DNA from 3 places in the Agrobacterium sp. 22-210-1 genome. Region 2 is predicted to be linked to each of the others. Evidence: riboswitches for the same ligand, from Rfam matches in the RefSeq annotation. Region 2 holds a riboswitch; each other region holds the start of a gene.
The links. Region 2 has a riboswitch for thiamine pyrophosphate ahead of thiC (phosphomethylpyrimidine synthase ThiC). Riboswitches for the same ligand answer to the same signal wherever they lie in the genome.
Positions count from the first base shown of each region.

Region 1 (9,942 bases), 150 kb from region 2:
TCTTTGCGCGCGTTTCCGGGGCGCTCACCAGCCGACTTAGGCTCGCCTGACAGCACCTGCTGTCCATCGCCTTACTGAACCCTGATTACCCTTTTCCATGACAAGGCATAGAGCCATGAGCGCACCCCGCACTTTGTATGATAAAATCTGGGACGACCACGTCGTCAATCGTGACCCGGACGGAACCTGTCTTCTCTATATCGACCGTCACCTGGTCCATGAGGTGACGAGCCCGCAGGCCTTTGAAGGTCTGCGCATCGCTGGCCGCCCGGTGCACTCGCCGGCCCGCACGCTCGCCGTGGTCGATCACAATGTCCCGACCACCGCCGACCGGCTGGAAGGCATCAAGAATGAGGAAAGCCGCATTCAGGTGGAAGCGCTTGCGCAGAACGCCAAGGATTTCGGTGTCGAATATTATTCCGAACGCGACAAGCGCCAGGGCATCGTCCACATCGTCGGGCCGGAACAGGGTTTTACCCTGCCGGGCATGACGATCGTCTGCGGCGACAGCCACACCTCCACCCATGGCGCTTTTGGCGCGCTGGCGCATGGTATCGGCACATCGGAAGTGGAACATGTTCTGGCCACCCAGACACTGATCCAGAAAAAGGCCAAGAACATGCTAGTGCGTGTCGATGGCAAGGTTCCGGAGGGCGTGACCGCCAAGGATATCATCCTCGCGATCATCGGTGAGATCGGCACGGCCGGAGGCACCGGCCACGTGATCGAATTTGCCGGCGAGGCGATCCGATCGCTTTCCATGGAAGGCCGCATGACGGTTTGCAACATGACCATCGAGGGCGGTGCCCGCGCCGGTCTGGTCGCACCGGACGAGACCACCTTCGACTACATCAAGGACAAACCGCGCGCGCCGAAGGGCGAAACGCTGGAACAGGCCATCGCCTACTGGAAGACGCTGAAATCCGACGAAGGCGCCCATTATGACAAGGTCGTGGTGCTGGACGCCGCCAATCTGCCGCCCATCGTCTCCTGGGGCTCATCACCGGAAGACGTGACTTCGGTCGAAGGCGTCGTTCCCAATCCTGATGATATCGAGGAAGAAAACAAGCGCACGTCCAAGTGGCGCGCGCTGGAGTATATGGGCCTTCAACCCGGTACCCGCATCACCGATATCGCCGTTGATCGCGTCTTCATCGGCTCCTGCACCAATGGCCGCATCGAGGATTTGCGTGCGGCGGCGAAAATCGTCGATGGCCGCAAGGTAGCCCCCACCGTCTCGGCCATGATCGTGCCCGGCTCCGGTCTGGTCAAGGAACAGGCGGAACAGGAAGGCCTGGACAAGATTTTCCTCGACGCCGGTTTCGAATGGCGTGAACCGGGCTGCTCCATGTGCCTTGCCATGAATGACGACCGTCTGAAGCCCGGCGAACGCTGCGCCTCCACCTCGAACCGCAATTTCGAGGGCCGTCAGGGTTACAAGAGCCGCACCCATCTCGTTTCCCCGGCAATGGCGGCGGCGGCGGCAATCGCCGGTCACTTCGTCGACGTGCGCGAATGGCAATAATTGCCGCAAAATGACTTAAACAACAAAACCCCGGAGTGATCCGGGGTTTTTCTTTGAGACATTATTCCGAAATGATCTTCACCCGCTGGCCGGGCTGAAGCGTGGCGGTGGCGCTCATCGCATTGATCATGCGGAACATATCGAGCTTGCGCTCGGTTCCCATCATTCGCGCCGCGATCGTTGCCACGGTTTCGCCGGGCTTCACCGTCACCACGCGCACGCGCAGCGGCTTCAGCGATGCGATTTCCTGCGGGGTCATCTTGCGGAAACTCGTGCGCAGCACGTTGGCGATGGAATCAAGCTGCGCATTGCCCTTCGGCACCGCCGTCAGGAACCGGAATATCTGCTGGCCGACACGAATGACGGTTACGTCGAAATCCCATTTATCCGCGCTTGCCCGGGCTGTCGCGGCCTCCAGACCGTTGATCTGCGTTTCCTTGACCGTTTCCGGCAGCAGACCGGCAACCCAGCCGCTGGTCAGGTAATTGGCAAGGGTGGTCTGTTTCGGATCGGCAACACCATCAAAACGGATGGCCATATCGCCCGGTCCGGTCGCCAGAACGGCCTCCACCTTATTATCGATGACAAAACCTTCCGGCACGTCAAAACGGATGCCAAGCGTTCCGTGCAGGAACGTCTGCCCGCGGACGTAACCTTCCTGCGGGCTGTCGCCGTAAAGCAGACCGTCTATGCCATCCAGGAACCAGTCGCGTCCACGATCCCCGACCTGACCGTCCTGGCCGAAGGCGCGGGCATGGCGGCGCGCAAGCTCGATGCGCTGCGGCGTGTTGGGGTGGCTGGAAAGGAAGTCGAGGCTCTGGTCGTTTTCAGGATCGGCCGAAGAGAAGCGCGCATAGGCCGCCATGGAATCCAAAAAGCGCGGCGAGGCAAAGGGGTCGTAACCGGCCTCGCCCAGCATCCGCACGCCGATCACATCCGCCTGCAATTCCTGCTGGCGCGAAAAGGCCGCGAGCCGCAGCTTGCCGCGCGCCAGCGCCTGCTTGCCGGCGAGATCGCTCGACAGCACTTCGGCAACCACGCGGCTTGCAATCACCTCCGCCTCTTCCCGGCGTTGGCGTTCGATGCCGTGATTGGCGGTGACATGGCCCATCTCATGTGAAAGCACGGCGGCCACTTCCGAAGCATCGTTGGCAAGCGCCAGAAGCCCGCGTGTCACGTAAAGATATCCGCCCGGAAGCGCAAAGGCATTGATGGCCGGCGAGTTGAGGATAGTGATACGGTAAGACTGTTGCGGATTTTCCGAAACGGCCGTCAGAGCGCCGGCAATACGGGCGACAAGCCGTTCTGTCTTGGCGTCACGATATTCACCGCCATAGCTCGCCACGATGCGCGGATGTTCGCGCGCACCCATCTGGGCGCGGGGATCATTCTTCTGCACCTCTTCCACGGTTTGCGGATTATCCGACGGGCGCAGGGTGGACTGGTAAGCCGGGCTGAAGAGAGACTGGCACGACGACAGGAACACGGCGGACGCCGTCAGCACGGAACAGGCGGCAACCATCCTGCCCGAACGGCGAAGGCCTGAACGGGAGAAGAGCCTCCACTGTGCAGTCATGCTATTTCTCATTCTCTATGCCTGCCCCTAACGTTCCTGATCATCCGTTAATTGCAGACCAGAATAACAGATTCGCCCCAACGAGCCATGAATGCCGATACGGTAAAAACGATCCATCAAGTCCGGAATATTCCTGAAGAACGCAATAATTCCCGTCTTTTCTCGGGCAACAACTTGAAACTGGCAAGTGCAAATTAGCGTCATTGAAGTCATCTAAAGCGATTGCCAGCGGCACGCGTCGAAAATAAGGCGATCAGCCGTTCAGAAAACTGTCCACCGCCTTCACATTTTGTGTGGCGAAGAAATCTGCGGTCGGGCCTGTGTAGACAACGCGGCCGCGATCAAGAAAAACCACCCGCTGCGCCAGCTTCTTTATGTCGTCCGGATGGTGTGAGACAATAATCACCGTATTTTTTGTTTCGGCATGCAAGTCGAGGAGCAGGGAGGTCATGCCTGCGCGGAGTCCCGGATCGAGCGCGGCAAAGGGCTCATCCAGCAGCATGACCGGTTTTTTCCTCACCAGCGCACGCGCCAGAGCCGCCCTTTGTCTTTCCCCGCCGGAAAGCGTGCCCGGCAGGCGCTTGTCAAAACCAGCAAGACCAACGCGCGCCAGCGCCACCCCGATGCTTTTCCGATCTTCCGCCTGCAATTTCAGCCCCGGACTGACGCCGAGCGCGACATTGGTGAAAATATCGAGATGGGCGAAAAGATTATTGTCCTGAAAGATCGACGACACCGGCCTTTCGGAAGGGTCGAGCGCCGTCATGTCCCGCCGGCCTATCACCACGCGACCGGCATCCGGCGCCTCAAAACCGGCGACCAGATTAAGGAGTGTCGACTTGCCGGAACCGGATGCGCCGACAACGGCGGTCACCTGGCCCTGAGGAAAGCCGCAATCCAGATCGAAATCCTGCGTTCCAAGCCGCAGCCTGACGTTATCCAGCTGAACCGCGAAATCATCGCCAGTCATATGCTCGCCCTTCCCGCCCGTGCCTCTGCCGATTGCGATTGCCGCGAAACGCCGCCTGCGGCAAGCAGCAGGCAGACGACACCGAGGATAAACGCGTATCCGGCGGCGTCATTGGTGCGGTAGCTGCCCATATTGCTATAAACGAGCCATGGCAAGGTGACGAAACTTTCCGAACCGAACAGGGCAACCGCCCCGAGATCGCCGAGGGACAGGGCCATGGCGAAGGAAAACGCCATCGCCAGCGGCCGCCACAAAACCGGCAGATCCGCAAATCTCAACCGCGCCATCCCCTGCAACCCGAGGCTGGTGGAGAGCCGGCCGGTGCGCAGAAAATGGCTGTTAAACGCCGGCTCCAACACCCGCATGGCAAGCGGCAGCGCCATCAGCATATTGATGATCGCCACGAGAACCGGCGCATAAATGCTGACATCACCGAGGGGCCGTAACAATAGAAACCATCCGCTTCCGAGCACAACAGGCGGCACCAGCAGCACAAGCGAAGACCCCGCGCCGAGCGTGGCGGATAGAAAGCGCAACGGCTGAACCGCCTGCCGCCGTGAACCAACGGCCTGACGTGCACCGATAATCGCAAAACAGCAGAGCACGACGAGAGTTGCGGAGAGTGCAGCAATGGCAAGGCTGGTGAAAGCCGCGCGCAGGAAGATCGGCGTGATAAGCAGACGCGGCAGGTCGGCCTTCAACCCCGAGACGGCTATCGCGACAAGCGGCAGGCCGATCAGCAGAACCGCAAGATTGATTGCCGCCCCATCCCAAAGACGTGCACCAGCCCCTTTGCCATCGAAGCGGCGAAGGGGCCGCCCAAGCGAGGCGATTTCCGCTTCCGGCGATGGCAGAAAGGCAAGAAGGCCGAGCAGGATTGCGGTAAGGACAATCTGTAAAACTGAAAGCGCAATCGCCCGCTGCGGATCGAAATCGAACCGCAGCGCCTGATAGATCGCCACCTCCAGCGTCGTGGCCGCCGGGCCGCCACCAAGCAGCAGCACAAGCGTGAAGCTGGTGGCGCACAGCATGAAGACAAGTCCGGCAATGCCGGGAACAAGCCGCGAAATCGCCGGCCATTCGATGAAGCGGAACGTCGAAACCGGCCCCATGCCGAGGCTTGCCGCCATGCGCCAGTATTCGCCCGGAATGCGTTCCAGCCCGGCCAGCATCAGCCGCACGCACAGCGGCAGATTGAAGAACACGTGGGCGATAAGAATCCCGGAAAGGCCGTAAATGCTGAAGGGTTGCTCCGCGCCGGCAAAAACGAGAGCCGTATTCAAAACGCCCTGCCTGCCCCATATGGCGATGATGCCTAAGGCGCCGACGATCACCGGCAAACCCATCGGCACCGCCATCAGCCGGATGATCCATATACGCCCCGGAAAGTCGCGTCGCCGCGCAAGCGCCAACGCCACCGGCAGGCCGAGAACAATGGACAAGAAGGTGGAAAGTGTTGCCTGATAAAGCGTGAAGCGAAGGATACGCAGCGTATAGGCATCCATGATGCTGGCAGCGGATGCGCCGACGTCAAAAGACAGGAGGGCCGCAACGGCGAGCGCCATGAACAGGAAAACGGCGGTAAAGGCCGCCGTCCCGAAAACAACGGATCGCCGGTAATCGCGACGCAGCATCATGGGTAGGTGTGCCTTTTCCTCAATTCATGCTCATGGCGGCAAGCCATTCGTCGACCCAGGCTTTGCGGTTCTTCGCCACCTCTTCCGGGTCCATAAGGAAGGTCTTCTGCGGCACGACGAGTTTGGAAAACGCCTCGGGCAAAGGCTTCGATGTCGCCGCAACCGGCATCATCCAGTTGTTTTCGGGGATCGCATCCTGAAAACCTGATGTGAGCGTGAAAGCAAGAAACTGCTTTGCCAATTCCTTGTGCGGCGCGTTTTTGAGAAGGCCGGACACTTCGATCTGGATGTAATGTCCTTCGGAAAAAGCCGCGGCCTGATAACGGTCCGTCTTCTCGGCGACCATGTGATAGGCGGGCGATGTGGTGTAGGAAAGCACCATCGGCACCTCACCCTTGGTGAAGAGACCGTAGGATTCCGACCAGCCCGGTGTGACAGTCAGGATGCGTTTCCTGAGCTTCGCCCATGCTTCCGGGGCCTTGTCCCCATATACCGATTTCACCCAGAGAAGTAGCCCAAGCCCCGGCGTGGAGGTGCGCGGGTCCTGAATGGCGATCTTCTGTGAAGGATCGCCTTCCACCAGTTCCTTCAAGCTCGTCGGCGGGTTTTTTACCGTCTGCGTGTCATAGATGATCGCGAAATGCCCATAATCATAGGGGACGAAAACCTCGTCCTCATAGCCGCCCGGCACCTTGGCCGCCGAGGTATCGATGCCGCTGACATCGAAAAGGCCGGTCTGTTTCGCTTCTGCGACGAGGTTGGTGTCGAGACCGATGACAACATCCGCCTTGGACCCAGCCCCTTCAAGTTTCAGGCGGTTGAGCAGCGCCACACCATCCGCCACGCCGACGAAATTGACCGTGCAACCACAAACCTTCTCGAAGGCTTCCTTGACCTTCGGACCGGGTCCCCATTCGGACACGAAGCTCTCATAGGTGTAGACAGTCAGCTCCTGCTTGTCCTGCGCGACGGCAAGGCCGGGCAGAAACACGGAGGCGGCGACGAGGGAATTCAGGAAAAGACGACGGCGCACGGGTATCTCCTCAAAACAAAAAGGGAAATAGCCGCCTGCCTTAAAGCCGTCTAATCCCTCCGCCGGTATGAACCGGATCAGGTTCTTCGGGTTGGCAAGCCTCTCAGCCTTTTGCACGCAAGCACAAAAGACACCCCGTTAGATCAAGATGATGGTGTAGTCCCGCCGTCTGCGATTGGCAAGACAGTGCCGTCAGCCCTGCGCCGTCATATGCACCAGTTCCCAGACGTGACCATCCGGATCCTGAAAACTGCCGGCATACATGAAGCCGTGATCCTGAACGGGTTTCCAGCCGCTGCCACCGGAGGCAAGCGCAGTTGCGATCATCCGGTCGATTTCCTCGCGGCTTCCGGCGGAAAGACAGGTCAGCACTTCGGTGCTACTCTTCGCATCGGCGATATCGCCATTGATGAAATCGCGAAAACGCTCTTCCTGGAGCAGCATCACGAAGATGTTCTCCTCCACGATCATGCAGAGCGTGCGATCGTCGGAATATTCCGGATTGAAGCTGAAACCCAGCGCCGTGAAGAAGTCTCTCGATGTCTCGATATTCTTGACGGGCAGATTGACGAAGATCATGCGCATTTTCTGAACTCCTCCGAACCCGCACAGGAAACGGCAATTCCGCCTCCCTGTCAAAGGCGGATGCCGTTCAATCAGTAAAAGACGATCCCCTTCAGCCTTCCAGTTCCTCGCGCAGCATCTCCAGCTCCAGCCATTCTTCTTCCATGGTTTCGAGCTTTTCACGCAGCTTGGTCATTTCCTGCGCCAGCGTATTGAATGTGGCTGGATCCTTGGTGAAAAGCGCGGGATCGGCCATGCGCTGCTCGCGTTTTGCGATCTCACCCTGGGCTTTTTCCATCTCCTTCGGCAGATTTTCGAGTGCGAATTTCTGCTTGAACGAAAGCTTGCCCTTGGCCTTTGCAGGATCTTGCGAAGCGGAAGTCGAAGGTGCGGCCTTCGCCTTTTCCTGTTTCTCCGCCTTGCGTTTTTCATCTGCCGCGCCCTTGCGCTGCGCCATCATATCAGAATAACCGCCGGCATATTCGATCCAGCGTCCGTCCGGCTGATCCGGATTGGCGGGTGCGATGGTGGAGGTGACGGTACGGTCAAGAAAATCACGGTCGTGGCTGACGAGGATAACCGTGCCGGAAAAGCCCGCAACGATTTCCTGCAACAGATCAAGCGTTTCGATATCGAGATCGTTGGTCGGCTCGTCGAGGATCAGGAGGTTGGTCGGCCGTGCCAGAATGCGCGCCAGAATAAGACGGGCACGCTCGCCGCCAGAGAGGTTGCGGATCGGCGTGCGGGCCTGTTCCGGCTGGAACAGGAAATCCTTCATGTAACCCGTAACGTGCTTCACTTCGCCATTGACCAGCAGATTGTCGCCGCGGCCGTCAGTCAGGTAATGCGCGAGCGTATCGTTGGGATTGAGATCCTCACGCTTTTGGTCGAGCGTCGCGATTTCCAGATTGGTGCCAAGTTTCACCGTGCCGCTATCGGGCTCAAGCTGGCCGGTCAGCATTTTCAAAAGTGTGGTTTTGCCGGCGCCGTTCGGCCCGACGAAACCGATACAATCACCACGATGCACCCTGAGCGAAAACGGCGCGACGATCACGCGCTCATCGTAAGCCTTGGTGATGGCCTCGGCCTCGATGACCAGCTTGCCGGATTCCCGCACGTCCGAAGCCGTCGCCTGCACGGAGCCCTGCGGCCCCTTGTGGCCGCGATATTCGGCGCGCATGGCCTGAAGTTCGCCGACGCGGCGCATGTTGCGCTTGCGTCTCGCGGTCACGCCATAACGCATCCAGTGTTCTTCGCGCTCAATGGCCTTGCCGAGCTTGTGCTGCTCCAGCTCTTCCTCCTCCAGCACCTTGTCACGCCATTCCTCGAAATGGGCAAAGCCGCGATTGAGACGGCGGGACTGGCCGCGATCGAGCCACACGGTCGAGGTCGAGACTTTTTCGAGAAAACGCCGGTCGTGCGAAATCAGCACCAGCGCGCTGCGCGTCTGCTGCAACTCGCTTTCAAGCCATTCAATGGTGGGCAGGTCCAGATGGTTGGTTGGCTCGTCCAGCATCAGAATATCAGGCTCCGGCGCCATGACGCGGGCAAGGGCCACACGCCGCGCTTCACCGCCGGAAAGGCTTGCCGGATTTTCCTGTCCCGTCAGGCCGAGATGTTCGAGCAGGTACGTCACCCGATAAGGGTCGTCACCCGGCCCAAGCCCCGCTTCGGCATAGGCCTGAACGGTATCGTAACCGGCAAAATCCGGTGCCTGCTCCAGATAACGGATGGTAGCGGAAGGGTGGCGGAAAACCTCGCCCGACTGTGCCTCGACCAGCCCGGCCGCAATCTTCATCAGGGTCGATTTGCCGGAACCATTGCGCCCGACAAGGCAGATGCGGTCGCCCGGCTCCACCTGAAAATTGGCGCCGTCGAGCAGCGGGGTCACGCCGAAAGTCAGCTTGATATCGTCGAGTTTCAAAATTGGGGGTGCCAAGGCGTCAGGCTCCGGTCAGATCATAAGGGCGGGCGAGGACGATGGCTTTGCCGCTTTTCAGCGAGAAATGCACAGGGCCGCCATTCGCGACATTGGAAATAGTGCGGGAAGAACCGAAAGCAAGCGCGAAATCGTCAAGCGGATAACGCACATTGCCGATATCAAGGCCCGCAAGGGCGGTAAATCCGGCCACCGAAAACAGCGAACCGGCCGGCAGATCGACATCAAGCGAACCGGGAAGCAGTGGCTGCGCCTCCTCGTCTCCTGACGTCAGTGTCACGTCGAGACCCCGTTCGGCAAGCGCCACCGCATAAAGAAGATGTTGCAGCGCATGGTCGCTTCTCTCGCCTCCAAGCGCACCCACCAGCAGCAGCGAAGACGCGCCACGGGAGAGTGCTTCCGAGACCGCAATCTCGCCATCCGTCACGGCCTTTGCGGCCGGGTAAGGCTGCCGCTCCACATCTGGCCAGGCGCCCAGCAGCTCTTCGCTGGCGGAATCGAAATCCCCCACCCAAAGCTCCGGCGCAAGACCGAGTGGTCCGGCATGGCGCATGCCGCCATCGGCCGCGATCACGCGGCTATCGGCAACCGCCAGCTTCAGGCGGTCGGTCACCGTGACATCGCCGCCAAGCAGAATGGTGAAACGCTCTTTATCCATGCCTTGCCTTATCTCACCTCAGCCAAAAAGGGAAAGCCGA
Region 1 is NZ_JBNWCI010000004.1:195,239-205,180, reverse strand. It holds gene leuC (3-isopropylmalate dehydratase large subunit) at 116-1,525, shown strand; gene ACQZ5F_RS23110 (M48 family metalloprotease) at 1,587-3,101, opposite strand; gene ACQZ5F_RS23105 (thiamine ABC transporter ATP-binding protein) at 3,355-4,071, opposite strand; gene thiP (thiamine/thiamine pyrophosphate ABC transporter permease ThiP) at 4,068-5,708, opposite strand; gene thiB (thiamine ABC transporter substrate binding subunit) at 5,728-6,741, opposite strand; TPP riboswitch at 6,779-6,889, opposite strand; gene ACQZ5F_RS23090 (VOC family protein) at 6,934-7,326, opposite strand; gene ACQZ5F_RS23085 (ABC-F family ATP-binding cassette domain-containing protein) at 7,418-9,244, opposite strand; gene ACQZ5F_RS23080 (thiamine diphosphokinase) at 9,249-9,902, opposite strand.
Region 1: it holds a riboswitch for thiamine pyrophosphate, as region 2 does, so the genes downstream of both, thiB (thiamine ABC transporter substrate binding subunit) here and thiC (phosphomethylpyrimidine synthase ThiC) in region 2, are expected to answer to the same signal.

Region 2 (9,942 bases):
TTTGAGCGCCCGCAACCGGCAGCGCCATCGCCTCATAGACGCCGCGCGCCACCGCTCGCGCCATCACGATCGTGGCGAGATAGCAGAGCTCGGCGAAATGAACGCCGCCTTCAAGCGGCTTGTCGCCGGTCGCAGCCGCGAACATGGTGTCGCCATCGCTCGGCAAATGGGCAGGGAGAACCGCACGCGCCAGCCCGTCATGCGCCATGATGGACAGGCGGTGCGCCTGCGCCTTTGTAAGCGTCGCATCGGTCAGCACCGCGCCGATGGTTGTCGCCGTGAGATTGATCCCCTTGAGCCGCAGTGCGGTATGGTCCGGTTGGAAACGCTCCGGAAAACCGCAATCGCCGAATTCACCCTGCATTTCAAAAGGCGCGGACCAGAAATGGCAGCTTGTGCCGACCGTCGCGGAACCAAGCGCATTGACCGCGACGATGGCCGCCACCTTATAGCCGCCGGAACTGATGGCACTGGCCGAACCCAGACCACCCTTGAAGGTGGCGGTCGTCGCACCCGTTCCTGCACCCACCGTTCCAAGTTCGAACGCCTCGCGGCCTGCCGCCTTGAAGGCCGCATATCCCATCTCGCGATAGGGTGAATGCAGGCCCCAGCCCTTGTCGCCACCATTCAGCAGATCCATCAGGATCGCCTGGGGCACGATGGGCACGCGGGTGGAACCCACCTGCAACCCACGACCGATCTCACGCAACCCGGCCTGAACCCCGCCCGCCGCATCCAGCCCGAAGGCCGAACCGCCGGAAAGCACCAGGGCATCCACAGTTTCAACCGTCATCGCCGGGTCGAGCAGGCCGGTATCGCGCCCGCCGGGCGCACCGCCGAGAGCCGAGCCGGAGGCGATGGCGGACTTTTCGAAAACAATCGCCGTGACGCCGGAGCCGAGGGAAAGATCGGTGACATTGCCGACCGAAACACCGTCGATATCCGTGAGAAGATTGTTGCGTGTCGCCATGCCGTTCCCCTTTTCTCCCGGTATCCCGCCGCCGCAGGACACTGTCAACGCAAAAGGTGACGTGCCCGACCTTGGCGGAAAACCGTGATCAGGAGAAAACCGCCGTCCCGATAACCGGCGTCGAAGGAACAGCCATATCCCTCGGCTCCAACAGCCCGGAAAGAAATGCCTGATGGCCAGCCTCGATTGCACGGGCAAAAGCCTCCGCCATGCCGACCGGGTTACCCGCCCCGGCAACCGCCGTGTTGAGGAGGACGGCATCGTAACCAAGTTCCATCACCGTCACCGCATGTGACGGCCGGCCAATACCGGCATCGACGATCAGCGGCACATCGGGAAACCGCGCCCGCATCGATTTCAGCGCCGTCAGATTGAGCGGCCCCATGGCGCTGCCGATCGGCGCACACCATGGCATCAGCACCCTGCAGCCGGCCTCCAGCAGCTTTTCGCCCGCGACAAGATCATCAGTCGTATAGGGAAAGACCTCGAAACCCTCGGCGCAGAGGATTTTCGCCGCCTCCACCAGTGCAAAGACATCGGGCTGCAAGGTATCGTGATGACCGATGACTTCGAGCTTGATCCAGTTGGTGCGAAACACCTCACGGGCCATCTTCGCCGTCAGCACCGCTTCCTTCACGGTGTGGCAACCGGCGGTATTGGGCAGGATATGGCGATCCAATTCGCGGATCAGCTCGAAAAACTGACCGCCTTTCTTGCCCCCCGCCATTTCCCGGCGCAGCGAAATCGTCAGAATATCCGTATTGCTGACCCGCACCGCATCGGCAAGCACGGCGGGAGACGGATAACGCGCCGTGCCAAGGAGAAGGCGGGACGCGACCTCACGGCCATAAAGCGTCAGCATGGCCTCAACCTCCCTGCATTGGCGAAAGGATTTCGACACGGTCGAACGCCTTCAGTTGATAATCGGCGCGCTCTTCCGAATGCACCAGCTCGCCATTCACTGCCGTCGCCAGCCACCCGCCTTCATATTCAAGGTTGGCGAGCAACCCGGCCAGCGTCTCGGCGGCAAGATCAAGCTCGTCGCCATTCACCAGAAGTTTCATGATCCTTTTCCTTTTGAATAAGAGTTTGGCAGACGATCTCAACCGCCTTGCGCGCCATCGCCGGCGAGAGCAGAAAGCCGTGCCGGTACGCGCCGTTGATGAAGATGGTCCCGCCGTCTTGCGTGACATCAGGCAGATTGTCGGGATAGGCCGGGCGCACGCCCGTGCCGGTCTCGATGATTTGCGCTTCCGCAAAGGCCGGATGCACGGCATAGGCGGCATTGAGGAATTCCATCATCGAACGGGCGGAAATCGCCCCGGTCTCCTCCGTCTCGATCATCGTCGCGCCCACCATGAAGCGGCCAGGCTCGCGCGGCACGATGTAAAGCGGTATGCGCGGATGCAGCAGTCGGACGGGACGGGAGAAAGAAATGTCACGGGTGGCGAGATAAAGCATCTCTCCCCGCACGCCGCGAAGGTTGCAAATCTCCCCCACCGCCGCAGATCCGGTGCAATCCACCACCCGGTCGAACCGCTGTTCATCCAAAGGAACACCCATATGGAACTGCACACCCATCGCGCAAAGCCGCTCATGCAGCGATTTCAGAGCAAGGCGCGGATCGAGATGCCCTTCGCCCGGGAAATAAAGTCCGGACCGGAACCGGCCGGCAAGATCGGGCTCCAGATCGGCGATTTCGCCTTCATCCACCCAGCAATAGCCGCTGGTCCGCGATGCAAAGCGCGATAGCTCCGCCTTGTCACGGACGGGTGCGACGACCAGCGTGCCGTTGCGGACCACCAGGCCGGAGGTCGCCTCGTCCCACCAGTCGAGCGCGGCCCGGCCGAGCTTCAGAACCACCTCTTCAGCACTTTCACGCTCGCACCAGGGCGCCAGCATGCCGCCCGCGTAGAACGACGCCCCGCGAGAAGGCTCGGCATTGCGCTCCGACACCTCGACAGTAACGCCGCTCCGCGCCAGTTCGAAGGCCGCCGTCAATCCGGCGACCCCCGTTCCCTTGACAAGCACGCGCATTTTATTCGGCATTTGCAGGCGTCGGCAGCGGCATATAAAGCTCGCCGCCTTCCTTGAAGCGGGCGGCCATCGCTTCCAGCCCCTCTTTCTGCGCCTCGGCGCGGATATCGTGGGAAATCCGCATCGAGCAGAATTTCGGCCCGCACATGGAGCAGAAATGCGCAACCTTGTGCGCCTCCTTCGGCAGGGTCTCGTCATGGAAGGACCGCGCCGTATCCGGGTCCAGCGACAGATTGAACTGATCCTCCCAGCGGAACTCGAACCTTGCGCGTGACAGCGCATCATCCCGCACCTGCGCAGCCGGATGCCCCTTTGCAAGATCGGCAGCATGGGCGGCGATCTTGTAGGTGATGACACCGACCTTCACATCGTTACGATCCGGCAGGCCGAGGTGTTCCTTCGGCGTGACGTAGCAAAGCATCGCCGTGCCAAACCAGCCGATCATCGCCGCACCGATACCTGACGTGATGTGGTCGTAACCGGGTGCGATATCGGTGGTCAGCGGTCCAAGCGTATAGAAGGGCGCCTCGCCGCAGGTCTTCAGCTGCTTGTCCATATTCTCCTTGATCTTGTGCATCGGCACATGACCAGGGCCTTCGATCATCACCTGGCAATCTTTCGCCCAGGCGATCTGTGTCAGCTCGCCCAGCGTTTCCAGCTCCGCGAACTGTGCGGCGTCGTTGGCATCGGCAATCGAGCCGGGACGCAAGCCATCGCCCAGCGAGAAGGAGACATCGTAAGCCCGGCAGATATCGCAAATCTCATCGAAATGCTCATAAAGGAAGCTTTCGCGATGATGATGCAGACACCACTTGGCCATGATCGAGCCACCACGCGAGACGATGCCGGTGACGCGGTTGACGGTGAGCGGAATGTAATGCAGCCGCACGCCGGCATGGATGGTGAAATAATCCACGCCCTGCTCCGCCTGTTCGATCAGGGTGTCGCGAAACACCTCCCAATTCAGATCCTCGGCAATGCCATTGACCTTCTCCAGCGCCTGATAAAGCGGCACTGTGCCGATCGGCACCGGCGAATTGCGGATGATCCATTCGCGGATATTGTGAATGTTGCGCCCGGTGGAAAGGTCCATGACGGTATCCGCACCCCAGCGGATCGCCCAGACCATCTTCTCCACCTCTTCCGCCATGGAGGAGGTGACGGCGGAATTGCCGATATTGGCGTTGATCTTCACCAGAAAATTGCGGCCGATGATCATCGGCTCGAGTTCCGAATGATTGATATTGGCGGGGATGATGGCCCGGCCCGACGCCACTTCCTGCCGAACGAATTCCGCCGTCACGTAGTCAGGTATATGTGCACCAAAGCTCTCACCATCGCGGACCAACTTCTCCTTTGCCGCCTCGCGCCCGAGATTTTCGCGGATGGCGATGAATTCCATTTCCGGCGTAATGATGCCGGCCCGCGCATAAGCAAGCTGTGTCACCGCCTTGCCGGCCGTCGCCCTGAGTGGCTGATGGCGCACGGTAAATTCGGGCGTCAGGCGCTCGCCGGTGGCAAAGCCGTTATCCTCCGGCTTGACGTGCCGCCCTTCATAAGTCTCGACATCGCCGCGCGCCATGACCCAGTCGTGGCGCAGTCGCGGCAGACCCTTTTCAATCAGAACGGGATGTGTGGGATCGGTATAGGGGCCGGAGGAATCGTAAACCGTCACTGGCGGTTCGCCGGCTGTCGGGTGCACGGCGATCTCGCGCATCGGCACACGGATGTGCGGATGCAGTATCCCTGGCTTGTGGATTTTCGTGGAAGCAGCATGCGGTCCGGTGGTGACCGAAAGCGGAAGATTCTTGGCAGCGATATTCATCTTGAGGCTCCAAAGTTTGACAGTGGAGACCCAGTTCGAGCCGGAATGATGGAAAATACCGCAGCGCCGACAGCGCATTGCACACGCCAGCCGACCGTCGGTCTTTGCACCGTCCCTACGCCAGTATGAACTGGATCAGGTTCAACGGGTCACTGCGCATGAAAGCAGAATCTCAGCCCCTTGACGGGACACCCCTGGTGAATGGCCACAGGAAAAAACACCCGCCGCCTTTTGTCAAGGCCGCCGATCAACGCTTGGCAAAGGTGCGGGAATGGCGCATGCTGCCGTTAGTTGTAATTAACCTAACGGTTTAGGTGAATATTATCGTTTGCGACATAACGATAAGCACAAACCTTCCTAATGTTAATTTCATTGGAGATACGTCGGAATGAATGCGACTATTCGTGAAATACTGGCAAAATTCGGCCAGCTTCCCACCCCCGTCGATACGATTGCAGATGAAGCAGATCTTTATGCGGCAGGCCTTTCTTCCTTTGCATCGGTGCAATTGATGCTGGGTATCGAAGAAGCATTCGATATCGAGTTTCCCGACAATCTGCTGAACCGCAAGTCCTTCGCCAGCATCAAGGCCATTGAAGACACCGTTAAGCTCATTCTGGATGGTAAAGAGGCTGCCTGATGAACGTGACCGTAGCGCCGCAGGATGAAACGCTGTCCGCGCGCGCGGGCCGTGTCGCGACCATTTCCGCCAAACATGCAGACGAAGTGGATGTCACCGGCCGCTTCCCGCAGGAAGCTGTCGATGCATTGCGGCAGGAACACCTGCTGGGCATCCAGGTCCCCGCCTCCCTCGGCGGCGAAGGCGCATCCCTGCAGCAAATCGCCGATATCTGCGCCCGGCTCGGCCAGGCCTGTTCGGCAACCGCAATGATTTTCGCCATGCATCATATCAAGCTGTCCAGCCTGGTGGAACACGGCGAGGCAAGCGCGTGGCATGCGGAGTTCATGCAACGCATCGCCAGCGAACAGCTTCTGCTCGGCTCCGCCACCACCGAAGGCGGCATTGGCGGCAATCTGCGCAACTCCATCTGCGCGATCGAGGTCGAAGGCGACTTTTGCCGGCTGGAAAAGGATGCCACCGTCATTTCCTATGGCAGCAACGCCGATGCGATCCTCATCACCTCGCGCGCCCACAAGGATGCCGCGCCGGCCGATCAGGTGATGACCGTTTTCCTGAAAAACCAGTACACGCTCGAAAAGACCCATGTCTGGGATACACTCGGCATGCGCGGCACCTGTTCGGACGGCTTTCTGTTCCGAGGTGAAGCGCCGGCGGCGCAAATTTTCCCGAAGCCGTTCGCGGAAATCGCCGCGCAATCCATGCTTGCAAGCTCGCATCTCCTGTGGAGCGCCGTCTGGTATGGCATCGCCTCGGATGCCGTGCTGCGCGCCCAGTCTTTCGTCAGAGCGGCGGCACGCAAATCACCCGGCACCGCCCCTCCCGGCGCGATCCGGCTTGCCGAGGTTTCCACCAAGCTGCAGGTTGTGAAATCCAACATCATCGCCGGCATCAAGGCTTACGAGGACACCAAGAGCGATGCCGAAAAACTGATGTCCATGGCCTTTGCTGTTGCCATGAACAATGTGAAGATCTGCTCTTCGGAAACCATTCTCGAGATTATCGATCACGCCATGCTGGTCTGCGGCATCATGGGTTACAAGAACGGCACGCCCTATAGCCTCGGCCGCCACCTGCGCGACGCGCACTCCGCGCGCCTGATGATTTCCAACGACCGTATTCTCGGCAATTCCGCCAATCTCCTGCTGGTTCACAAGCAGGACACCAGCCTCTTGGGATAAGACCATGGACATGCAAACATCGTTCCTCGATCGACTGTTCGAAGAAGGCCTGCTGATTGAAACGGGTGTGGACGGTCTTTATGGACGCAGCGGCCAGTTCGAGGACGTCATCGCCGCATTCGAGCGGCTGATTGACCGCACGGGCGCTGCCGATGGCGCCGAAGCGATCCGTTTTCCGCCTGGCATCAACCGCGCCTATTTCGAAAAAAGCGGCTACATGAAGAGCTTCCCGCAGCTGGCCGGCACAGTCCATTCCTTCTGCGGTTGCGAGCTTGACCATGTCAGCCTTCTGAAATGCATGGATGAGGGTGACGACTGGACCAAGGACCAGAAAGCCACCGACATCGTGCTGACGCCGGCAGCCTGCTATCCCCTTTATCCGACGATCGCCAAGCGCGGCGCGTTACCTGCCGGCGGCGGTCTCTATGACATCCAGTCCTATTGCTTCCGCCATGAACCCTCCAAGGATCCGGCGCGCCAGCAGCTTTTCCGCATGCGCGAATATGTTTGCATGGGCACCGAGTCCGACGTCACTGAATTCCGCCAGACCTGGATGGATCGCGGCGTCGAAATGATGAAGGCGGTCGGGCTCGACGTCACCATCGATGTTGCCAACGATCCTTTCTTCGGCCGTGCCGGCAAGATGCTCGCCAACAACCAGCGCGATCAGAACCTGAAATTCGAACTGTTGATCCCGGTCACATCCACGACCAGCCCGACGGCCTGCATGAGTTTCAACTACCATCAGGATGCCTTCGGCCAGAAATGGGGTCTGAACCTCGCCAACGGCGATGTCGCCCATACCGCCTGTGTCGGTTTCGGCCTTGAGCGCATTGCGCTGGCGCTGTTTGCCCATCATGGTCTGGATGTGAAGAAATGGCCTGCAAAGGTCGTGGAAACCCTCTGGGGCTGATTATCCATGCGGCAGATTTTTCCCGGTCTCGACCCCAAAAACTATGTGCAGCACCCGCTCCATTCCTCCGAAAGAATGTGGCCGGAAACCAATTGCTACATTGATTTGTGGATCGAGGTTCTGGCCTCGAAAGGCTTAGCCCCGGAAGCCATGTTCGGTTTCACGCTCACGCAGGACTTTGAGGGTGACCAGTTCACCTTCTTCAAGGTGCCGCTGGAAGATCTCGAAGCGCTTTATGGCATTCGCGCCACCGAACTGGCGATCTTCGACCGGGTGGAAAACCACATTGAGGCGCAGCTGGAGCGCGGCCGCATCTGCCTGATCGAGATGGACAGTTTCTATATGCCCGACACCCATGGGGTGGGCTATCAGAAGGAACACGGCAAGACCACCGTCGCCATCAACAGGCTCGACCTAGCGAACCGGGAACTCGACTATTTCCACAATGCCGGCTTTTTCCATCTGTCGGGCGAGGATTTCGACGGATTGTTCCAGCACCATCTGGCCGAGACCGATCCGCCCTTCCTGCCCTACACCGAATTTGCGAAATTCGCAGACAGCGATCCGTCACCGGCCCATATTCGCAAGACAGCCGAGCGGTTGCTGAGATTTCATTTTTCGCGGCGGCCATCCGCCAATCCGGTCAGGGCTTTTTCAGCCGTGTTTCCGGCGCAGGTGGAAAAGGTTGCGGACAGGCCCTTCGGCTTTTTCCACAAATATGCCTTCAACACGCTGCGCCAGCTCGGCGCCAATTTCGAACTGGCGGCAAGCCACCTTGAATGGCTGGACAAGCAAGGTTTTTCCGAAGCAAGAGAGCATGCGCTGCGCATCTCCGAGGTCGCCAAGACCGTGCAGTTCCAGCTTGCCCGCGCCGTCACCCGCCGTAAGTTCGATGCGCTGGCATCCGTGCTCGATCCGGCAGCGGATGCATGGGATGGTTTGATGGAAAGCCTTGCGGCGAAACTATCTGATGCCAGCGAGGCCGCGTGAGGACCTATTTTCCGGGCGAAAGCGAGGAATTGCTGAGTGAAGGCTGGACGCTGACACTGACGCCTGCCGATGCCTGCGAAACCCCCTCCGACATTCCGGCAGCGCTTGAAAGCCTGCACGTCTCCGTACCCGGCACGGTGGCACAGGCCCTGGAAGAAGCCGGGAAATTCAATCGGTTTGCCCCTGTCGCGCTCAACGACAAGGATGCATGGTATCGGCTGACAATGATTTCCGATGCGCGGGAACGGGCCACGCTGCGCTTCGACGGCCTTTCCACCATTGCCGAAATCTTCTTCAACGGTGAGCTGATCGCCGCCAGCCAAAGCATGTTCGAAAGGCTGGAAGTGCCAGTCGCGCTCACTGGCGCGGACGAACTTTCGATCTGCTTCCGAGCACTTGCACCACGGCTCGAAAAGACCGGTCCGCGCGCCCGCTGGCGTCCGCAGATGATGAATACGCAAGGGTTGCGGCTGATCCGCACCACCGCACTCGGCTATATGCCCGGCTGGTGCCCGGAAATCCATGCCGCAGGCCCATGGCGGCCCATCAACCTCATCAAACAGGAAAGCGTGCTTTGCACCCTGCGATCTTCGCTTGACGATACCGGCAGGGGGAAGGTCAGCATCGTTCTCGAAGCGAACCGCGATATCCAGTCCGCACGGGTGATCTGCGCTGGTTACAGCATCAATCTTTCGAAGGGCGAAGACGGCAAACTCCTCGGCGAACTGCTTATACCCGGGGTCGAAATCTGGTGGCCGCACACCCATGGCAGGCCCGCACTGCACGACATCATTCTGGAGCTGGATGGCAAGCAACACAGGCTTGGGCGCACCGGTTTCCGCCAGGTGGAGATCGATCACGGCGAGGACGGCAACGGTTTCGGGCTCAAGGTGAACGGGGAACCCGTCTTCTGCCGCGGCGCGGTCTGGACGACGGCCGACATCGTGCGCCTGCCGGGAACACGACCGAATTACGAGCCATGGCTCAAAAAAGCTGCCGAAGCCGGCATGAACATGATCCGTATTGGCGGCACCATGGCCTATGAGACGCCGGAATTCTTCGCGCTTTGCGATGAACTCGGCATCATGGTCTGGCAGGACGCCATGCTTGCCAACTTCGACTACCCGGCAAAAGATGATGGCCTGCGCCAGCATATCGTTACGGAAATCTCGCAATTCCTCGAGGCGACAGCGCTTTCTCCGTCACTCACCGTTTTCTGTGGCGGCAGCGAGATGTACCAGCAGGGCGCCATGCTCGGCCTGCCGGAACAGATATGGAAGGCGACGCTCACCGAGGAGATTATTCCGGATGTGATGGCTGAGAAACGGCCGGATACGGCCTATGTCACCAACTCCCCCTCCGGCGGCGCGCTGCCATTTTCCCCCA
Region 2 is NZ_JBNWCI010000004.1:349,941-359,882, reverse strand. It holds gene ACQZ5F_RS23815 (P1 family peptidase) at 1-970, opposite strand, end outside; gene ACQZ5F_RS23810 (thiazole synthase) at 1,059-1,832, opposite strand; gene thiS (sulfur carrier protein ThiS) at 1,837-2,034, opposite strand; gene thiO (glycine oxidase ThiO) at 2,003-3,007, opposite strand; gene thiC (phosphomethylpyrimidine synthase ThiC) at 3,009-4,832, opposite strand; TPP riboswitch at 4,927-5,038, opposite strand; gene ACQZ5F_RS23790 (acyl carrier protein) at 5,221-5,472, shown strand; gene ACQZ5F_RS23785 (acyl-CoA dehydrogenase family protein) at 5,472-6,653, shown strand; gene ACQZ5F_RS23780 (amino acid--[acyl-carrier-protein] ligase) at 6,658-7,566, shown strand; gene ACQZ5F_RS23775 (DUF1839 family protein) at 7,573-8,556, shown strand; gene ACQZ5F_RS23770 (glycoside hydrolase family 2 protein) at 8,553-9,942, shown strand, end outside.

Region 3 (9,942 bases), on a different contig from region 2:
GGGCACCCGAGGCCTTCGGTCAGAAGCCGGGCGCGCCGGTGCCGCGCGTGCTGCGTCTCAGCCAGGCGCAGGATTCCGCGGTGGCTGAAGTTTCATGGACCTGGTTCGACCATACGGTTGCCCGCTACGTTTCTCGCATACGTTGAGATCACCGCATATTCGCGTGATCCACATGGAGGCAAGAATTTGACGGGAGGCAAGGAAGCGACAACCTGCCTTGCGGCGAGTTTCGCCACTATATTTCTTTAAATCAACAACTTAATAGTTTTTGATTTCTGTCAGAAATAAAATTGATACACTATTGATTTCCTTTTTGTGAAAGGTAATATCACGGAATTAGGGAGACAGGCGTTTCGCCATCCCACGCTATCACCTGATAATCGGGACAGATTTTCGACAGAGCGATGCGTGGAACTTGAAGGTTGATACCGGCTTTTGCGTCCATCCGGATTTTGGACGCGCCGGTTGTGAGGAGGAAAATATGGCTTCAGTCAGCCTGCGCAAGCTGGACAAGAGTTACGGTGCCCTGCGCATCGTCAAGGGCATCGACCTTGAAATCAACGATGGCGAATTCGTGGTTTTCGTCGGGCCTTCCGGCTGCGGCAAATCCACGACACTGCGCATGGTCGCGGGGCTGGAGAGCATCAGCGGTGGTGAGGTCATGATCGGCGATCGCGTCGTCAACCGGCTGCCGCCGCGTGAGCGTGACATCGCCATGGTGTTTCAGGACTATGCGCTTTATCCGCACAAGACCGTGCGCGAAAACATGGGGTTCAGCCTGAAAGTGCGCGGTGTGAGCGCCTCGCAGGCCAATGCCAGCATCGATGAGGCGGCGAAGATGCTCGGCATCGAGCATCTGCTTGACCGCCGCCCCGGCCAGCTTTCCGGCGGCCAGCGCCAGCGTGTGGCCATGGGCCGTGCCATCGTGCGCCGTCCCCAGGTCTTTTTGTTCGACGAGCCGCTTTCCAACCTCGACGCCAAGCTGCGCGGGCAGGTTCGCACGGAAATCAAGCGCCTGCACCAGCAGCTCGGCACGACAATCATCTATGTCACCCATGATCAGGTTGAGGCCATGACGCTGGCCGACCGCATCGTTATCCTGCGCGGCGGCGATATCGAGCAGGTCGGCACGCCGGACGAGGTCTATAACCGTCCGGAAAGCGTCTTCGTCGGCGGTTTTGTCGGTGCACCCGCCATGAATTTCGCCCGCGCCAGGGTGAACGGCGACCGGCTGACATTTTCCGACGGCAATTCCCTGCCGATGGGGGCCATCCGGCCAGCGCGCGAAACGGGCCTCGAAGGCCGCGAAGTCATCGTCGGCATTCGCCCCGAACATTTCGGCCCCGCCGAGGGCTTCGATACGCAGCTTGCGGTCAAGGTGCAGGTGGTGGAGCCGCTGGGTTCAGACACACTCGTCCATTTCAGCCTCGGAGATGCGGCGCTGACCGCAAGGATGCCGCCGCAGCTTCGCCCGGCACCGAACGAGGAGCTTAAGATCGGGCTCGATCCGTCCAAGGTTCATCTTTTCGACGCCGCGACGGAACGCTCAATCCACTGATTGCCGGGCGTGGAAACGCTGCGGCCAACGGGTTTAATAACGGGAGGAACACATGAAATTCAAAGCCATAACCGGGGCAGCGCTCTGCGCGACCATGCTCACTTTTTCGGGACAGGCGTTTGCCGATGCCGAACTGAAGATCTTCGTTTCCAGCCAGCACCAGCCGGATGTCTGGCGCAAGGCGCTCGATCAATATGAGGCGAAGACGCCGGGCGTGAAAGTCGTCATCGAGACCGGCGGCAACACCTCGGAAATGCAGGCGCAATATCTCAATACTGTGATGTCGGCCAAGGATTCCAGCCTCGACGTGCTGATGCTCGACGTCATCCGCCCCGCGCAATTCGCCACCGCCGGCTGGACCAGCGATTTCTCCGGCAAGGACATGTCCGCCTATCTGCCGACCTATGCCGAAGCCAACACCGTGGACGGCAAGATCGTGGCGCTGCCGGCCTTTGCCGACTCCATGTTCCTCTATTACCGCAAGGACCTGCTCGACAAATACGGCATCCAGCCGCCGACCACCTGGGACGAGCTGAAAGAAGCCTCCAAGAAGGTGATGGAGGGTGAAAAGAACCCCGAGCTTCAGGGCCTGTCCTTCCAGGGCAAGGCAATCGAAGGCGCGGTCTGCACCTTCCTCCTGCCCTATTGGAGCGAAGGCAAGTCACTGGTCGAAAACGGCAAGCTGAACTTCGACAACAAGGCGGCCGTGGATTCGCTGAAGCTCTGGAAGAGCTTCGTCGATGAAGGCATTTCCAAGAAGAACATCTCCGAAGTGGCGACCGACGACACCCGCAAGGAATTCCAGGCCGGCAAGGTTCTCTTCGCCGTCAACTGGTCCTATGCCTGGACCCATTTCCAGGGCAAGGAATCGCAGGTGAACGACAAGGTCGGCGTCGCCCGCCTGCCGGCCGTCAAGGGCGGTGAGCAGACGACCTGCCTCGGCGGCTGGGAATTCGGCGTTTCGGCCTATTCCAAGCAACAGGATGAAGCCAAGAAGCTGGTGGAATATCTCTCCGGTCAGGATGTGTCGAAGTTCATGGCCATCAACGCCACGCTGCTGCCGACCTATGCCGCGCTTTACAAGGATGCCGACGTGACGAAGGCAATCCCGTGGTTCGCCGATGCGCTGCCCGTGGTGGAAACCGCCAAGGCCCGCCCCGTGACGCCGCGTTACAACGAGGTCAGCGAGACGATCCGCACCACCGTCAACGGCGTGCTTGCAGGTGTCATGACGCCGGAAGACGGCGCAAAGCAGATGGAAAGCCGTCTGCGGCGCGTTCTGCGCTAAGCTTCAAGGCCGGAAAGCGGCATGGTTTCATGCCCTTTCCGGCTGCTTCGACGGACAGGAAAAAACGCGCCCGGGCGGTGCGATAAACGGGCCGGATATGAACCGGTCCGATCGGGAGACGATGACGTGAATCCAGTTGCGGGAGTGGCAGGTGTGACAATGCCGGAAAGAACCATGGTCCGGGTGGACGAAAAGCAGCTGCCGCGCTGGACGCGGTGGCTCGATCTCGGCGACCGGTCGCTTGCCGTGCTTCTGCTGGCGCCTGCCGCCATTCTTCTGTCGCTGATCATCGTCTATCCGGTGGCACGGCTCGTCTATACCTCGTTTTTCAGCCTGTCGCTGACATCGGGCCTGCCGGCGGAATTTATCGGCTTTGAAAACTATACGGCGATGTTCGACGATCCGATCTTCTGGGAAACGACCTGGAACACGGTGCTGATAACGCTGATTACCGTGCCCGGCGCCCTGTTCATGGGCCTCGGCCTCGCGCTCCTCGCCAACTTGCCCTTTTCCATGCAATGGCCGATGCGCCTGTCGCTGCTCATCCCGTGGGCGCTGCCGCTCTCCTTTGCCGGCCTGATCTTTGCGTGGTTTTTCCACTACGAATATGGCGTGGTCAATGATGTGCTGAACCGGCTGGGCTTTGAAGGCGTCATCTGGTTCAACTCCCCCAACTGGGCCTTTGCGGCCATCTGCCTGACGATCATCTGGAAGACATCCTCCTTCATGGCGCTGATGATCCTTGCCGGCCTGCAGACCATTCCGCGCTCGCTTTATGAGGCGGCGGATGTGGATGGTGCCGGCAAAATCCGGCAATTCTTCGAAATCACCCTGCCGCTTCTGAAACCCTCGATCGTCGTCGCGCTCATCTTCCGCACGATCACGGCGCTGCAGACCTTTGATATTCCTTACATGATGACCGGCGGCGGGCCGGGCACATCCACCACGACGCTTGCCATGTATATCCACCAGAACACCGTTTCCTTCCTCGACCTCGGTTACGGTTCGGCCTTGGCGGTCATGATGTTTGCGCTTTCCATGTGCGTCACCGCCGTTTACCTCCGCATCATCAGGACGAAGGACTAAAGCCATGAGCACCGTTGCAAATTCCGGCCTGTCCTCCTTCTTTTCCGGCAAGCCGCTGCGCTTCATCGCGGCCTCCATCCTTCTGGTCAACGGACTGTTTCCGGCAATCTGGATCCTCTTCACCTCGCTGAAGACGGAAGCGGAACTGACGGCGAAACCAATCACCTGGTTTCCGCACGCGCCGACGCTGGCCAACTACATGCAGGCCTTTTCCGACCAGCCGCTGCATCTCTTCCTGTTCAACAGCTTCATGGTGGCGCTGCTTTCGACCGCGCTCACCATTCTGATTTCGGTGCTGGCGGCTTACGCGCTGGCGCGGCTCAACCTCAAATACCGGGCGCTGATCCTCTCGCTCATCATCGCCGTTTCCACTTTTCCGCTCGTGACGCTGCTGGTGCCGCTGTTCGAGATCATGCGGGCGCTCAACCTGCTCAACAGCTGGACGGCGTTGATCCTGCCCTACACCGTGCTGTCGCTGCCGGTCTGCACCCTGATGCTGGTATCCTTCTTCGAAAGCATCCCGCGCGATCTCGAAAACGCCGCCATGATCGATGGCTGCACCCGCATCGGCGCGTTGTTCAAGGTCGTGGTACCGCTCTGCGCACCGGGCGTTTTCACCGCCGGCATTCTCGCCTTCGTTAATGCCTGGGATGAATTCCTGCTGGCGCTGTCCTTCAATTCCAACCCGGCGCTCCGCACCCTGCCCGTCGGCATCCAGCTTTACCAGGGTGAATTCGCCTTCCCCTGGCCGGTCATTTCGGCGGCGCTGGTGGTTGGCATCGTGCCGGTCGCCATCCTGATCGTCATCTTTCAGGAACGGGTTGTCTCCGGCCTCACCGCCGGCGGTCTCAAGGGCTAAACAGGTACAGTCATGCATTTCGAAAAGACCAAAGACGGCTTCACGCTCGCAATCGACGGCCGCACCATCCTGTCCCATTCGCCCGAAAACCCGGCCGTCTTCGCCGGTTTTGGCAAGGAGCGGATGGATATGTATCGCGGCAATTTCGATATCGAGGACTATGTCATCGAACGAACCGCCCTGCGCCACGCCGAGTTCAGCGGCGACGGCGTCACGCTCTCCTCCGCACCCGGACAGGCACCGCGCCTTCGCCTGACGCTGGACGGCAACGCTATCCGGCTGACGGCGCTGGATGAAAGCGTCAACCGCCTCTGGCTGCGCATTGTCGCGGAAATGGATGAGCACATCTGGGGCGGCGGCGAGCAGATGTCCTATTTCGACATGCGCGGACGGCGTTTCCCGCTCTGGACGTCAGAACCCGGGGTCGGCCGCGACAAGACCAGCGAAATCACCTTCAAATCCGACGTCAGCGGCAAGGCAGGCGGCGATTATTACAACACCAACTATCCGCAGCCCACCTATCTGTCATCGCGCAGATATGCGTTGCATATTGAAACCAGCGCCTATTCAGTCTTCGATTTCCGCAATGGCGATTTCCACGAAATCGAGATCTGGGCGATCCCCGAAAAGATCGAGTTCTTCAGCGGCGAGAGTTTCGCCGAGATCGTTTCCGCCCTTTCGCTGCGGTTCGGACGCCAGCCGGAATTGCCGGAATGGGTCTATAATGGCGCGATCATCGGATTAAAGGACGGCGTCAACTCCTTTGCCCGATTGGAGAAAATTCGCGCAGCCGGCACGAAGGTTTCCGGCCTCTGGTGCGAGGACTGGGTTGGACTTCGCCAGACATCCTTCGGCGCGCGCCTCTTCTGGGACTGGCAGGCCAATGAGACCCGCTACCCGCATCTGCGCCAGAAGATCGCCGAGCTTGCCGATCACAACATTCGCTTTCTCGGTTATGTGAACCCTTACCTCTGCGTCGATGGACCGCTTTTCCCTGTCGCGGAAGAGGCCGGTTATTTCGCCACCGGTGCGGACGGCAAGACGGCGCTGGTGGATTTCGGCGAATTCGACTGCGGCGTGGTCGATTTCACCAATCCCGCCGCCGCCGAGTGGTTTGCCGAAGAGATCATCGGCAGGAACATGCTGGATTTCGGCCTCTCCGGCTGGATGGCCGATTTCGGCGAATATCTGCCGATCGACATCAACCTCTCCAACGGCGTCGATGCCAAGCTGATGCACAATGCCTGGCCCACCCTCTGGGCCGAGGTTAACGCGAAGGCCGTCGAAAGCCGGGGCAAGACGGGTGAGGCGCTGTTTTTCATGCGCGCAGGCTTCACCGGTGTGCAGGCCCATTGCCCGCTCATCTGGGGCGGCGATCAGTCGGTGGATTTCTCCCGCCACGACGGGCTTGTCACCGTCATCTGCGGCGCGCTCTCCTCCGGCCTCATGGGCAACGCCTATCACCATTCGGATATTGGCGGATACACCAGCCTGTTCGGTAATGTGAGGACGGCGGAACTCATCATGCGCTGGACGGAGATGGCCGCCTTCACCCCCGTCATGCGCACGCATGAGGGCAACCGCCCGCGCGACAATCTCCAGATCGACCAGGACGAAACGGTGCTTGGCCATTTCGCCCGCATGACGGCGATCTATGTCGCGCTCGCCCCCTATCTGAAATCGCTCTCCGCCGAGGCGGCCAGAACCGGTCTGCCGGTGCAGCGGCCGCTTTTCCTGCATTACGAGGATGACCGGCAGACCTACGCCATTCAGGACTGCTATCTCTATGGAGCCGACATGCTGGTCGCACCGGTCTGGAAAGCCGGCGAAACGCAACGCACGCTCTATCTTCCCGGCAACGAAGAATGGGTGCACCTGTGGAGCGGCGCACGTCATTCCGGCGGGCGTGAGATCACCATCGAAGCGCCACTCGGCCAGCCTGCTGTGTTCTATCGTGCCGAGAGCGGTCACGTCTCCTTGTTTGAACAGCTTCGCAGCATCTGAGCCGTTGACAGCCAGCTAAAAAAGCGACAGTTTCCGACCCATTCCGAGGGGAGCACCTGACGGTGCTGAGATGGCGATGAGCCGGACCCTTGAACCTGATCCGGGTCATGCCGGCGTAGGAACGGAAACTGTTGCACCCTTCAGGCGCTGCCCTTTCTCTTCTCCGCTTGGCCATGATCTCCGTGATTGTCACATCTGGAGACCGAATGATGATGCTGAAACCTTCTGTCCTTCGCACATGGTGCGTTTGCGTCTGAGGTCCGGCTCATGCGTGCCACCCATGCATTGAACGGTATCGGCCTTCTGCTGCTTCTCTGGCAGGCAGGCACGTGGCTGTTTGCGCCGCCGCGCTATATCCTGCCGTCGCCAGCCGATGTCGCCGCCGCCTTCTGGCGCCAGCCCGGCTTCCTGTTCGGGCAGGCCATGGTGACATCAGGCGAAATGGCGTTCGGGCTTGCGGCAGGCATCGCCGCCGGCATCCTCGTTGCCTTTACAGTCGCCGCCATCCCGCGTCTTGGCCGTCTCGTCTGGCCCATGGTTCTCGTGCTGCAGGCGTTTCCGGTTTTCGTGCTCGCCCCCATCCTCGTGCTCTGGTTCGGTTTCGGCATGGCCTCGAAAGTGGTGATGACCGCGATCATCATCTTCTTTCCGGTCGCCTCCTCCTTCACCGATGGCCTGAACCGCACGGATCGCGCCATTCTCGATGCCGCCTCGCTGACGGAGGCGAGCCACTGGCAGATCCTCACGCGGCTGCGCGTGCCGCTGGCGTTGCCATCGCTCATTTCCGGGCTGAGGGTGGCCGCCCCGCTCGCCCCGCTTGGCGCCGTCATTGGCGAGTGGGTGGGCGCATCAGCCGGGCTCGGTTTCGTCATGATCCAGTCCAATGCCCGTATGCAGACCGACACGATGTTTGCCGCCATGGCCATTCTCGCCGTCATGGCGGTGCTGCTGCGGCTCATCGTCGACTGGGCGACCGCCAATCTGGCCCCCTGGGCCAAGGAAACAGAACATACCATTCCTCTCAGATATTTACGGAGACTTTCGGCACCATGAAACGAACGCTTCTTTCCCTCATCATCGCCGCAACAACCGCGCTTGCCCCCATGCAATCGCAGGCAGCCGACAAGCTTACCGTGTTGCTCGAATGGTTCGTAAACCCTGATCATGCGCCGATGGTGATCGCGAAAGAGCGCGGCCTGTTTACCGAGGCTGGGCTGGAAGTCGAGCTGGTGCCGCCGGCCGATCCTTCCGCCGTGCCTCGTCTCGTCTCGGCGAAACAGGCCGATATCGGCGTGCATTACCAGCCGAACCTCTATCTCGATCACGATGCCGGCCTGCCGCTCGTGCGTTTCGGCACGCTGGTCGAAACCCCGCTCAACACCGTCACGGTTCTGGCCGACGGGCCGATCAAAAGCCTGAAAGACCTGAAGGGCAAGAAGGTCGGTTTTTCCGTTTCCGGTTTTGAAGATGCGATGCTGAAGCGCATGCTGGAAAAGGACGGGCTGACGAAGGATGACGTCGAACTCATCAACGTCAATTTCTCGCTCTCGCCATCGCTTATCGCCGGCAAAGTGGATGCGACGCTCGGTGGTTTCCGTAATTTCGAACTGACGCAGATGAAGCTCGAAGGCCATGAAGGCCGCTCGTTCTTCCCGGAGGAGCATGGCGTGCCGGCCTATGACGAGCTGATCTTCGTCACCCATCGCGATCTCGCAAAAGACAGCCGCCTGCCGCGTTTCCTCTCTGCCGTGGAGCAGGCCGCGATCTTCATCACCAACCACCCGCAGGAATCCTGGCAGCTTTTCATCAGGGCCTATCCGAACCTTGACGATGCGCTGAACAAGCAGGCTTTCTTCGACACGTTGCCGCGTTTCGCCAAGCGCCCCGCCGCACTCGACCGCAGCCGTTATGTCCGTTTCGGTGAGTTCATGCGGGATATGCAACTGATCAAACAGGCACCGAAGGCAGACGATATCGCCGTGGAGCTGCAACAGCCATGACTGGCACTTTTCCGACAGCGGCAAAAGCCGCCGACATTCTGGAGCGGGTGCGCAAGACGCGCCCGCGCGTGCATTGCCTGATGAACACCGTGGTGCAAAAATTCACCGCCGACGGCATCACCGTCGTCGGTGGCATTCCCTCGATGACCACTTCTCTGGAAGAAATAGAGAGCTTCGTCACCAAGGCCGATGCACTGACCGTCAATCTCGGCACGCTGGATGCCGAGCGGCGCAAGGTCATCCGGCTGGCAATCGAGATCGCCAATGCATCCGGCAAGCCGTGGATCGTCGACCCGGTACATTGCGACTACTCGCCGTCCCGTCTGGAATTTGCCCGCGAACTCATCGCCCTTTCCCCCACCATCGTGCGCGGTAACCGCGCCGAGATGAGCCTGATCGGCAATGTGCCTGACGCGGTGCGGATCGAAACCGGACCGGTCGATCATCTCCGCGACACGACCCGTCGCGTCAGGATCGTCAACGGTCATCCATGGATGGCGAAGGTGACCGGCACAGGTTGCCTCTCGGGCGGCATCATCGCCGCTTTCATGGCCGTGGAGAAGGATGCGCTGACGGCTGCGGCCGCAGCCCTTGCTGTCACAGGCGTTTCCGCCGAATTGGCTGCAAAACAGGCCAGAGGCCCCGGCACCTTCGAACCGGCATTTCTGGATGCGCTTTCCGAAATCTCGGGGGAAGACATCATCAATCACGCGAGGATAGAGCATGAACAAGGTTGATTACCGCCTCAACGCATTGGTCGATGCCAGCCTTGCCAATGTCGCGCCCTTGGCCGAGCTTGCGTTGGCCGCCGCACTCAACGGCGCGACCATTCTGCAATATCGCGACAAGCACGGCTCGACGCGCGAAATGATCGACAACGCCCGCGCCATTCATGAAGCCATCGCCGGCACCGGCGTCCCGCTTGTTATCAATGACCGCATCGATGTGGCACTCGCCTCCGGCGCGGATGGCGTGCATCTCGGCGCAGATGACATGGATGCAAAGACCGCAAGGCGTATTCTCGGCGAAAAGGCGATCATCGGCCTCACCGTCAAGAACCGCGCCGATGCCGAACGGGCGGCCTCCATGCCCGCCGATTACGCCTGCATCGGCGGCGTTTTCGAGACGGTCTCCAAGGTGAACCCCG
Region 3 is NZ_JBNWCI010000002.1:291,348-301,289, forward strand. It holds gene ACQZ5F_RS14325 (GntR family transcriptional regulator) at 1-146, shown strand, start outside; gene ACQZ5F_RS14330 (ABC transporter ATP-binding protein) at 482-1,558, shown strand; gene ACQZ5F_RS14335 (ABC transporter substrate-binding protein) at 1,611-2,846, shown strand; gene ACQZ5F_RS14340 (carbohydrate ABC transporter permease) at 3,021-3,932, shown strand; gene ACQZ5F_RS14345 (carbohydrate ABC transporter permease) at 3,937-4,791, shown strand; gene ACQZ5F_RS14350 (alpha-glucosidase) at 4,804-6,795, shown strand; TPP riboswitch at 6,832-6,934, shown strand; gene ACQZ5F_RS14355 (ABC transporter permease) at 7,063-7,848, shown strand; gene ACQZ5F_RS14360 (ABC transporter substrate-binding protein) at 7,845-8,795, shown strand; gene ACQZ5F_RS14365 (hydroxyethylthiazole kinase) at 8,792-9,532, shown strand; gene thiE (thiamine phosphate synthase) at 9,519-9,942, shown strand, end outside.
Region 3: it holds a riboswitch for thiamine pyrophosphate, as region 2 does, so the genes downstream of both, ACQZ5F_RS14355 (ABC transporter permease) here and thiC (phosphomethylpyrimidine synthase ThiC) in region 2, are expected to answer to the same signal.